Linked DNA regions of Nisaea sediminum. The protein of the gene in region 1 binds, or shares a complex with, the protein of each later gene. Links are inferred from orthologs where the notes say so. Each region holds a gene or a part of one and is shown on either strand. Other genes may lie near its edges.

Region 1 (5,783 bases):
CACGCATCAAGGCGATTTCCGCTTAAGTTCTGTCGCGCCGACAGGACTGGATTGAAGAGCCGCGGCCCTTGCCGCGGCTTTTTCATATTTGCCGTCCGTGTTTGCCTGGGAACGGCTTTCCGTGACCGCTCGATGACAGTTTCGTTGGGGTTTGGTGACCGGAATCCGGTCCGGCAGCCTGGCCGGGTGCCCCGATGCGGCGCGTTTAGTTATAAAATCTCATTAAAAACAGTATGTTAATAACTTCCTTCCGGAGGATGAAATCGGAACGCGATGTCATCTTTGAAGGACGGAATTCAAGGCTTTGATTCAAAGCGGAGATTGATTCTGTCAAGGAAAAGATCCGCGCCCGGAACGAAAAAAAATCGTCATTTTGGACAGAGTCTAGGTTGCGCACAGGGGGGCTCTTGGGTAGTTTGGCTGCCTGTTGCCGCGCTGGGGTGCAAACAAAATGAATAGTAAATTTCAAAACTTCAGTTCCGGTGCTCGCTATATGTTGTGGTTCGGACAGGCTTTCACCACGAGCGCCAAGTAAGAACTTCAGCATTTCGAAGTTTTATTTCGCACAACCCGAAGAGTTCAGGGCGTCGCCGGGAGCGATTTCCGCTGGGGAAAGTGCGTCCGGGGTTAAGACGGTCTGACTGGCCGGTCATTATTGGGTGGGGCAACTAGATGACCGAAGCTTCGTTGGAAGAGGGGACAAGAAGAGGTTTGAATGTGTTGGGTGAATTCGGACCGGGGCGGCATGTTGGCGGGAGCGGGCAAATGACCGCGGACGTGGCCGGTGATCAGGAACTATGCTGGGCGCGGGTGCGCGGTCGGTTGCGGACCGAACTGGGCGATGCGGTTTTCCGGAACTGGCTGAAGCCTCTCAGCTTCGAGGGCATCGACGAGGGCACCGCGATCATGCGGGCGCCGAGCCCCTTCGTGCGCGACCGGGTGCGGTCGCAATATTCCGATCGTCTGCGCGCGATCTGGTCTGTCGAACATCCCGGCGTGAAATCGATCGCAATCTTTGCCGCGGGCCGGGCCAAGGCCGAACCGGTGTCCGAGGCGTCCGAGACCGAAGGCCTTGCTGCCGATGCCGCGGAGATCGGAGCGCCGATGCCGGCACCGGCGGTGAGGGGTGCCTACGAGCCCGAGGCGCGGCCCGATTTCGAGGCGCCGCTCGATCCGCGATTCACCTTCGACAATTTTGTCGTCGGCAAGCCGAACGAACTGGCCTTCGCCGCGGCCCGCCGGGTTGCGGAAAGCGAGGCGGTTCCGTTCAATCCGCTGTTCCTCTACGGCGGGGTCGGTCTCGGCAAGACGCATCTGATGCATGCCATCGCCTGGCATGTCCGGCAGAAGGATCCGCGCCGGCGGGTGATCTATCTCTCCGCCGAGAAGTTCATGTACCAGTTCATCCGGGCGCTGCGTTTCCGTGATACGGTCGCCTTCAAGGAACAGTTCCGCTCGGTCGACCTGCTGATGATCGACGATGTGCAGTTCATCAGCGGCAAGGATTCCACCCAGGAAGAGTTCTTCCATACTTTCAACGCGCTGGTGGACCAGAACCGCCAGGTGGTGATTTCCGCCGACAAATCGCCGACCGACCTCGAAGGCATGGAGGAGCGGCTGCGCTCCCGCCTCGGCTGGGGTCTGGTGGCCGATATCCATCCGACGAACTACGAGCTGCGCCTCGGTATCATGCAGTCGAAGGCCGAACGGCTCGGCGTCGAGATGCCGGAGAAGGTGCTGGAATTCCTCTCGCACAAGATCTCCTCGAACGTCCGCGAGCTCGAGGGGGCGCTGAACCGGATCGTCGCGCATTCGACGCTGGTCGGTCGCGATATCTCGCTGGAGATGACCCAGGAGGTCCTGGCGGATCTGCTTCGGGCCAATGACCGCCGGGTCACCGTCGAGGAAATCCAGCGTCAGGTCGCGAACCATTTCCAGATCCGGCTCTCGGAGATGCACTCGGCCCGCCGCTCGCGTGCGATCGCGCGGCCGCGCCAGGTGGCGATGTATCTCTCCAAGCAGCTCACCTCGCAGTCGCTGCCCGATATCGGGCGGAAATTTGGCGGCCGCGACCACACCACGGTGTTGCACGCGGTGAAGAAGGTCGAGGAGCTTCGGGGCCTGGACAAGCAGTTCAACGACGATGTCGACCTGCTCCGCCGGATGCTGGAATCCTGACCCCCGGAGGCCGCTTCCGGCGCCGATCCCAATAGGTCAGAAAAGCGAACTTTTTTGCCCTTGAAACTACCGCAAGCACCATGCACTTGTGCTATAGTTTCACGGACCTGCCTCATATGGTGGCCCATGGCTGCCGGCGGGTGGGTAAATTGGGGATCAACGTTCCAGCCGATAAGTAGAAGAATATGAAAATCGTTATTGATCGCGCGGCTTTGCTGAAGCCTCTCGGACACGTCCAAAGTGTGGTGGAACGGCGGAATACGATCCCGATTCTGTCCAATGTTCTGTTGAAGGCGGCGGATGGCCGGCTCTCCCTCAGCACGACCGACATGGACATGGACATCGTCGAGTCCGTGGCCTGCGAAGTGGCGGAGCCCGGCGTCGTCACGGTGCCGGCCCACACGCTCTACGATATCGTGCGCAAGCTGCCCGAGGGATCGGATGTCGAGCTGGCCGCGACAGGCGATGTCAGCCGGGTCACGATCCGCGCCGGGCGCTCGAACTTCTCCCTGCCGGCCCTGATGCCGGAGGAGTTCCCCGCCCTCAGCGGCGATGCCCTGCCGCACAGCTTCGTCATCAGCGCGGCCGATATCTGCATGCTGATCGATCGGACCCGTTTCGCGATCTCCACCGAGGAGACCCGCTACTACCTGAACGGCATCTATCTGCACGCGGCCGACGCCAATGGCGTCAAGGTGCTGCGCGCGGTCGCGACCGACGGCCACCGTCTGGCGCGGGTGCAGATGCCGCTGCCGCAGGGCGCGGAGGAGATGCCGGGCGTGATCGTGCCGCGCAAGGCTGTGAACGAGATCTACAAGCTGATCGGCGAGGTCGAGGGCGATGTCACGGTCTCCCTTTCCGACACCAAACTGCGTGTCGCCTTCGAGGATACGGTGGTCACCACCAAGCTGATCGACGGCACCTTCCCGGACTATGAGCGGGTGATCCCGAGCGGCAACGACAAGATGCTGCATGTGGACCGTCAGCGCTTCTCCGAGGCGGTGGACCGCGTGGCGACGATCTCGACCGAGAAGTCCCGCTCTGTGAAACTCGCCGTGACCAGCGGCCAGCTGACCCTTTCGGCGAGCAGCCCGGATAACGGCACCGCGCAGGAAGAGGTCGAGGTCGATTACAGTGCGAGCGATCTCGAGATCGGCTTCAACTCGAAATACCTGCTGGACATCACCGGTCAGATCGAGGGCGAGAAGGCGGTGTTCAAGCTCGCCGATCAGGCCTCGCCGACGATCATCCTCGACCAGGATGACGAGAGCGCGCTTTACGTGCTGATGCCGATGCGCGTCTGAGGACGGACCGGTCCCAGGCGGCCCGGCGGCCGAGCCAGCACGAATGGAAATGTTGAACGCATTGCGAAACACGGACATGTCCCGACCGATGCCCGGACCGGCTGAGATCAGCGCCGGACGGGTTTCGCCGTGCGTCAGCCGCCTGTCCGTGACCGGATTCCGCAATTATACCGCCGCCCGCATCGAGACCGATGCGCCGGCGGTGGTCCTGACCGGCCCGAACGGGGCCGGCAAGACCAACCTGCTCGAGGCCGTCTCCTTCCTCTCTCCCGGCCGTGGGCTGCGCCGGGCGCAGATTTCCGAGGTCGGACGCGCGCAGCCGGATGGCAGCCATGCCAACTGGGCGGTCGCCGCCGAGGTGGAGGGGCTCGAGGGCACGGTCTCAATCGGTACCGGACGGGATCCCGGCCCGGAGGGTGACGGCCGCTCCGGCGGCGAGAAGCGGCTTGTGCGGATCGACGGCGCTCCGGCGAAAAGCCAGTCCGCCCTCGCAGACCATCTTTCCGTCTCCTGGCTGACGCCGCAGATGGACCGGCTCTTCATCGAGGGCGCCTCCAACCGGCGCCGCTTCCTCGACCGGCTGGTCTATACCTTCGATCCGGACCATGCCGGCCGGGTGAACGCCTATACCCATGCGCTGCGCGAGCGGGCGCGGCTCTTGAAGAACGGGACCCGCGACCGGGCCTGGTTTGCGGCGCTCGAGGAATCCATCGCCGAGAAGGCGGTCGCCATCGCCGCGGCGCGCACCGGTCTGGTGGCGCGCCTCAACGCGGAGACGGAAGCCGGCTCCGGCCCGTTCCCGGGCGCCGAGCTTTCCCTCGAAGGAGAGGTCGAGGCCGATATCGCCACCCGGCCTGCGCTGGCGGTGGAGGACGATCTGAAGGCGCAGCTCGAAGCCACGCGGCGTCTCAACGGCAGCGAGCCGGCCCCGGTGCCGGGCCCGCACCGCAGCGATCTTCTTGTGCGTCACCTTCCGAAGGACATGATGGCGCCGCATTGTTCGACCGGCGAGCAGAAGGCGCTTCTGATCGCCATCGTGCTCGGCCATGCCCGCCTCGGCGCGCAGGAGACCGGCGCGGTGCCGGTCCTGCTGCTGGACGAGGTCGCGGCGCATCTCGATAGCGGCCGCCGGGCCGCGCTTTATGATATTCTCCTCGCGCTCGGCGGGCAGGTCTGGATGACCGGTACCGACCGCGCGCTTTTCGCGTCCCTCGAGGGCGCCGGTCAGTTCTTCGCCGTCGAGGACGGCGCGGTCCGGTCCGACTGATCACCTGCGTAACTGGGAGCCGACATGGCACAAGACGATCTTCCGGAACAGAACGGCGCGAATGGCGAGCAGGCCGAGTACGGCGCCGAATCGATCAAGGTCCTGCGCGGTCTTGATGCGGTCCGGAAGCGGCCGGGCATGTATATCGGGGACACCGACGACGGCTCGGGCCTGCATCACATGATCTACGAGGTCGTGGACAACGCCATCGACGAGGCGCTGGCAGGTCATTGCGATCTCGTAACGGTCACGCTCAACGCGGACGGATCGGCGACGATCACGGACAACGGCCGCGGCATCCCGGTTGATATCCACTCCGAGGAGGGCGTCTCCGCCGCCGAGGTGATCATGACCCAGCTCCATGCGGGCGGGAAGTTCGACCAGAATTCCTACAAGGTCTCCGGCGGCCTGCACGGCGTCGGCGTCTCGGTCGTGAACGCGCTGTCCGAGAGCCTCGAGGTCCGCATCTGGCGCGAAGGCAAGGAGCATGTCATCCGTTTCCGCCACGGCGAGGCCGAGGCGCCGCTCGAGGTGGTCGGTCCCGCGAACGGCAAGAAGGGCACCGAGATCACTTTCCTGCCGTCGTCCGCGACCTTCACCAAGACCGTGTTCGACTTCAAGACGCTGGAACATCGCCTGCGCGAGCTCGCCTTCCTCAATTCCGGGGTGCATGTGCTGCTGACCGACGCGCGCGAAGCGGAGCCGGTGAAGGTCGACCTCTATTACGAGGGCGGCCTGAAGGCCTTCGTCGAATATCTCGACCGCAACCACCAGGCGCTGCACGAACCGATCGTGGTTATCGGCGAGCGCGACGGGATCACCGTCGAGGTCGCGATGGAGTGGACCGACAGCTATCACGAGAACACGCTCTGCTTCACCAACAACATCCCGCAGCGCGACGGCGGCACGCACCTCGCCGGCTTCCGCGGGGCGCTGACCCGGACGGTCAACAACTACGCCCAGGAAAGCGGGATCGCGAAAAAGGAGAAGGCCCAACTCAGCGGCGACGACGCCCGCGAGGGCCTGACCTGCGT
Region 2 (3,803 bases), on another replicon or contig:
CCGGCCTGGTCCAGCGCGCCGAAAACCGGATCGGACAAAGCTGCTCCATCGGCATCGGCATTCCCGGAACGGTCTCCCGCGATACCGGCCTCGTGAAGAACGCAAACTCCACCTGGCTGATCGGAATGCCGTTGCGTCGCGACCTCGAAGAGGCGCTCAGGCGGCCCGTCCGAATTCAGAACGACGCCAATTGTTTCGCCGTCTCGGAAGCCGTCGACGGTGCCGGGCGCGACGGAGAGGTCGTCTTCGGAGTGATCCTTGGAACAGGAGTCGGAGCCGGGATCGCGATCCGGCGAGAGGCCCTGGAAGGCCGCAATGCCATCGCCGGAGAATGGGGACACAACCCCCTGCCCGCTCCCCGGGACGACGAGCGCCCGGGAGACGAGTGTTATTGCGGTCGGCACGGCTGCATAGAGACCTTCCTCTGCGGACCGGCGCTTGAGCGCCAGCATGTCTCGGCCGGAGGCGCCTCTCTTTCAGGCAGCGAGATCGCCGCGCGGGCCGAGGACGGCGACCGGATCGCCGACGCGGTGCTCGGCCGTTACGAGGAGCGCCTCGCCCGCGCGCTTGCACATGTCATCAATATTCTCGACCCGGATATCATCGTCCTTGGCGGCGGGCTGTCCAATATCACACGATTCTACGAAACGGTTCCGCGCCTCTGGGAGCCGCACGTCTTTTCCGATATCGTGCGGACGGAGCTAAGGCCCCCGGTTCACGGCGACTCCAGCGGCGTGCGTGGTGCGGCATGGCTGTGGCCGGCAACGGCTTAGATCCCGGTTTCTCAATACGGTGCCGGTAGCGGAACGATGACCGAGAGCGATGTCTCGACGAGACTGCCCGCGATTTGCAGGAGCTGTTTTTCCTGGCATGAGAGCCTGCCGTCGGCGGACGGCGCCCGCTGCCCCCGCTGCGGCTCGCCCCGTGTTTCGACGCACCCGGAGATCCGCTCGCTCTCCATCGCCCATATCGATTGCGACGCCTTCTACGCCACGGTGGAAAAGCGCGACAACCCGGAGCTTCTGAGCAAGCCCGTCATCGTCGGCGGCGGCAAGCGCGGCGTCGTCTCCGCGGCCTGCTATGTCGCCCGGACCTACGGCATCCGCTCAGCCATGCCGATGTTCAAGGCCCTGAAGGCCTGCCCGCATGCCGTGGTGATCAAGCCCGACATGCAGAAATACAGCCGGATCGGGAAACAGATCCGCGAGCTCATGCAATCGGTGACGCCGCTGGTGGAACCGATCTCGATCGACGAGGCCTTCCTCGATCTGGGCGGCACGGAGCGCCTCCATCACGCGCCTCCAGCGGAGACCCTCTGCCGGCTCGTCGCCCGCATAGAAGCGGAAATCGGCGTCACCGCTTCGATCGGTCTCAGCTACAACAAATTTCTCGCCAAGGTCGCCTCCGATTTAGACAAGCCCCGCGGCTTCGCCGCCATCGGACGGGAAGATGCGCGCGCGTTTCTCCGCGACCGCCCGGTCACCACGATCTGGGGCGTCGGCAAGTCGCTGCACGAGAAGCTCAGGCGGGATGGGATCGAGACCGTCGGGCACCTCCAGGGCATGGAGGAAGACGCTCTGATCCGCCGCTACGGCAGCATCGGCACCCGGCTCGCCCGGTTCGCCCAGGGCCGCGACGACCGTAAAGTCGACCCGCAATCCGAGACTAAGAGCGTCTCCTGCGAGACCACCTTCTCCGAGGACCTGCGAACCCTGGACCAACTGGACCCGATCCTCTGGCGCCTCGCCGAGGAACTGTCCGGGCGGCTCAAGACCAAGGCATTGAGCGGCCGGACGATCGTCCTGAAGCTGAAGACCGCCGACTTCAAGCAGATCAGCCGGCAGGTCCACCAGTCCGGACCTACGCAGATGGCCGATACGCTCTATCGGGCCGGGCGCCGGCTGCTGGAACGCGAGCTCGACGGACGGGCGTTCCGGCTGATCGGGATCGGCGTCTCCGACCTTGCGGATCCGGACGGGGCGGACCTGCCCGACCTCGCCGATCCCGGGCTCGGACGGCGGCGCAAGGTGGAGCACGCGATGGACGCGGTACGGGCGAAGCTCGGCCAGAAAGCGATCACGAAAGGCCGCGGTTTCAAGCAGGAAATGGAAAAGCAGGGCGTCAGCTCGCGCTTACCCGAAGCGGAAGACGGGCCGGACTGACCTGCTTGCCGCTAGCAGCCGGCGGGCGCGAGACGCTCGAGACGCTGCAGGGTGACGTCCACGGTGAATTCCTTGAAGTGAATCACGAGGTGGCGCGCGATCCCGTTGGCGAGCAGGTCGACCGAAAGTTCGTAATCCGGCGTTTCCGCGTTGTTTTCCGGGCCATAGAACGCGAGGCGCACCGGCCAGTAAGTGCCTGACAACAGAGGATCGTCCCCGCCCTCGGCGGTCTTCTCGCGTCCGATCGCCGCCGAGACGAAACTCGCCGGCTCGAACTCCGAGCCGTCGAACAGGGGGGCGGAAAAGAACTTCTCTCCGGCCGCGATCTTGTCGAGCAGAAGGAAAGTATGCTGGCTCGGGAACAGCACCTCGGCCGAAAGATCCATCATCATGGCTTCCGGCTCCGAGAAGGCCGCGGTCACCGACCCGTCGGCCGCCCTGACAGCCCGGCCCTCGATTGTCTCGCCGCTGCTGCCGTCGAATTCCTTCTTCACGATAAAACGGAAAGACGAACCGTCCTTGGCCTCCCAGGTGCTCATCACGGAATCGACGCTGCGCACGCCACCCTCGGCGCTCTGAAGCACCATCAGATTGCGCTGGTTGATCGCCCAGCCGTCGCATTCGTTGCGCCATTCAAAGGACATCTGGCCGCCGACACCGACGATCTCGGTATTGGCCGCCGTGCTCTTGAGGGAGAGCTTGTAGAGCGCCTTGTGCGGGACAAGGCGGTCCACCGCGCCGGCTTCAGCCTCCACGGTGGATAGCAGCACACCCGCCAGCACGGCGCAGAGCGCGAAAGCCTTCTTCAAGATTGAGTCCACACGTCCCTCCGTCCGGCATGATGGCAGCGGCTCATATGTAGCACGCCGACCCGGCATAGCTTTCCCCATACCCGGCAAATCCTGCCTGCCGGTCAACAATATGGCGTTCCCACGGCAGAATAAAACCGGCTGTTGAAAGAAATATTTCCTTAATTTCAATTAGTTCCAATTCAAATTCGCGTTGGCACAGGGTCTGCATTCCATGAGGGCGAGAAACAACGACCAGGTGGTGTGACATGTCTGGCTTCATGCACCCGCAAGAACGGAAACCGGAAGACACGCAATTGACGAGCGCATTTGCAAATCTTGACGTCGGCAATCTCCTCTCCCGCATGCCGGTGGATATCGCAAACCGTGCCTCGGAAATCGTGAAGGACGAAGGTCTGGACGATACCGAGATCGCGCTGCGCCTCGCCATGATCGCGATGACGGAAGCCGAAAACCGGATCGCCCGCCAAGAAAAGCGGATCGCCTATCTCGAGAGCCTGTCCGTCACCGACGAACTCACCGGCCTGCTGAACCGCCGCGGTTTCGCCGATCGTCTCCAGACGGCCCTTGCGGCCTGCAAACGCCAGGGGATCGCCGGGACGCTCCTCATGATCGATCTCGACAAGTTCAAGGTCGTGAACGACACCTACGGTCACGCGGCCGGAGATGCGCTGCTGGTCACGGTTGCCCGCATCCTGCAATCGCGGACCCGCGAAACCGACAGCGTGGCGCGGCTTGGCGGAGACGAATTCGCCGTCATCATGTCCGGTGCGGACGAAGATGACGCCGCCGCCCGTATCCGGGCGCTCGACCGCGAACTGAACACCCGGGT

The links.
Region 2: the proteins of dnaN (region 1) and IG122_RS20405 are in contact, whole or in part, in a solved structure (PDB 1OK7), measured with the Escherichia coli proteins. The link is inferred for Nisaea sediminum from one-to-one orthologs.

Annotation. Positions count from the first base shown.
Region 1 is NZ_JACZCQ010000006.1:526,321-532,103, reverse strand. Bases 1,628-4,422 are described here. They hold dnaN (DNA polymerase III subunit beta), read left to right. Parts: upstream 1,628-2,363; coding sequence 2,364-3,482; downstream 3,483-4,422. Other genes in these bases: recF (DNA replication/repair protein RecF), read left to right, coding at 3,571-4,422; dnaA (chromosomal replication initiator protein DnaA), read left to right, coding at 1,628-2,178. In the rest of the region: rpsT (30S ribosomal protein S20), read left to right, coding at 1-26; more of dnaA, read left to right, coding at 766-1,627; more of recF, read left to right, coding at 4,423-4,749; gyrB (DNA topoisomerase (ATP-hydrolyzing) subunit B), read left to right, coding at 4,774-5,783. UniProt on the Escherichia coli protein: Confers DNA tethering and processivity to DNA polymerases and other proteins. Acts as a clamp, forming a ring around DNA (a reaction catalyzed by the clamp-loading complex) which diffuses in an ATP-independent manner freely and bidirectionally along dsDNA.
Region 2 is NZ_JACZCQ010000011.1:35,405-39,207, forward strand. The notes cover bases 1-2,985. They hold IG122_RS20405 (DNA polymerase IV), read left to right. Parts: upstream 1-809; coding sequence 810-2,162; downstream 2,163-2,985. Other genes in these bases: IG122_RS20400 (ROK family protein), read left to right, coding at 1-773; IG122_RS20410 (EipB family protein), read right to left, coding at 2,174-2,983. Outside these bases: IG122_RS20415 (hypothetical protein), read right to left, coding at 3,015-3,221; IG122_RS20420 (GGDEF domain-containing protein), read left to right, coding at 3,268-3,803. UniProt on the Escherichia coli protein: Poorly processive, error-prone DNA polymerase involved in translesion repair and untargeted mutagenesis. Copies undamaged DNA at stalled replication forks, which arise in vivo from mismatched or misaligned primer ends.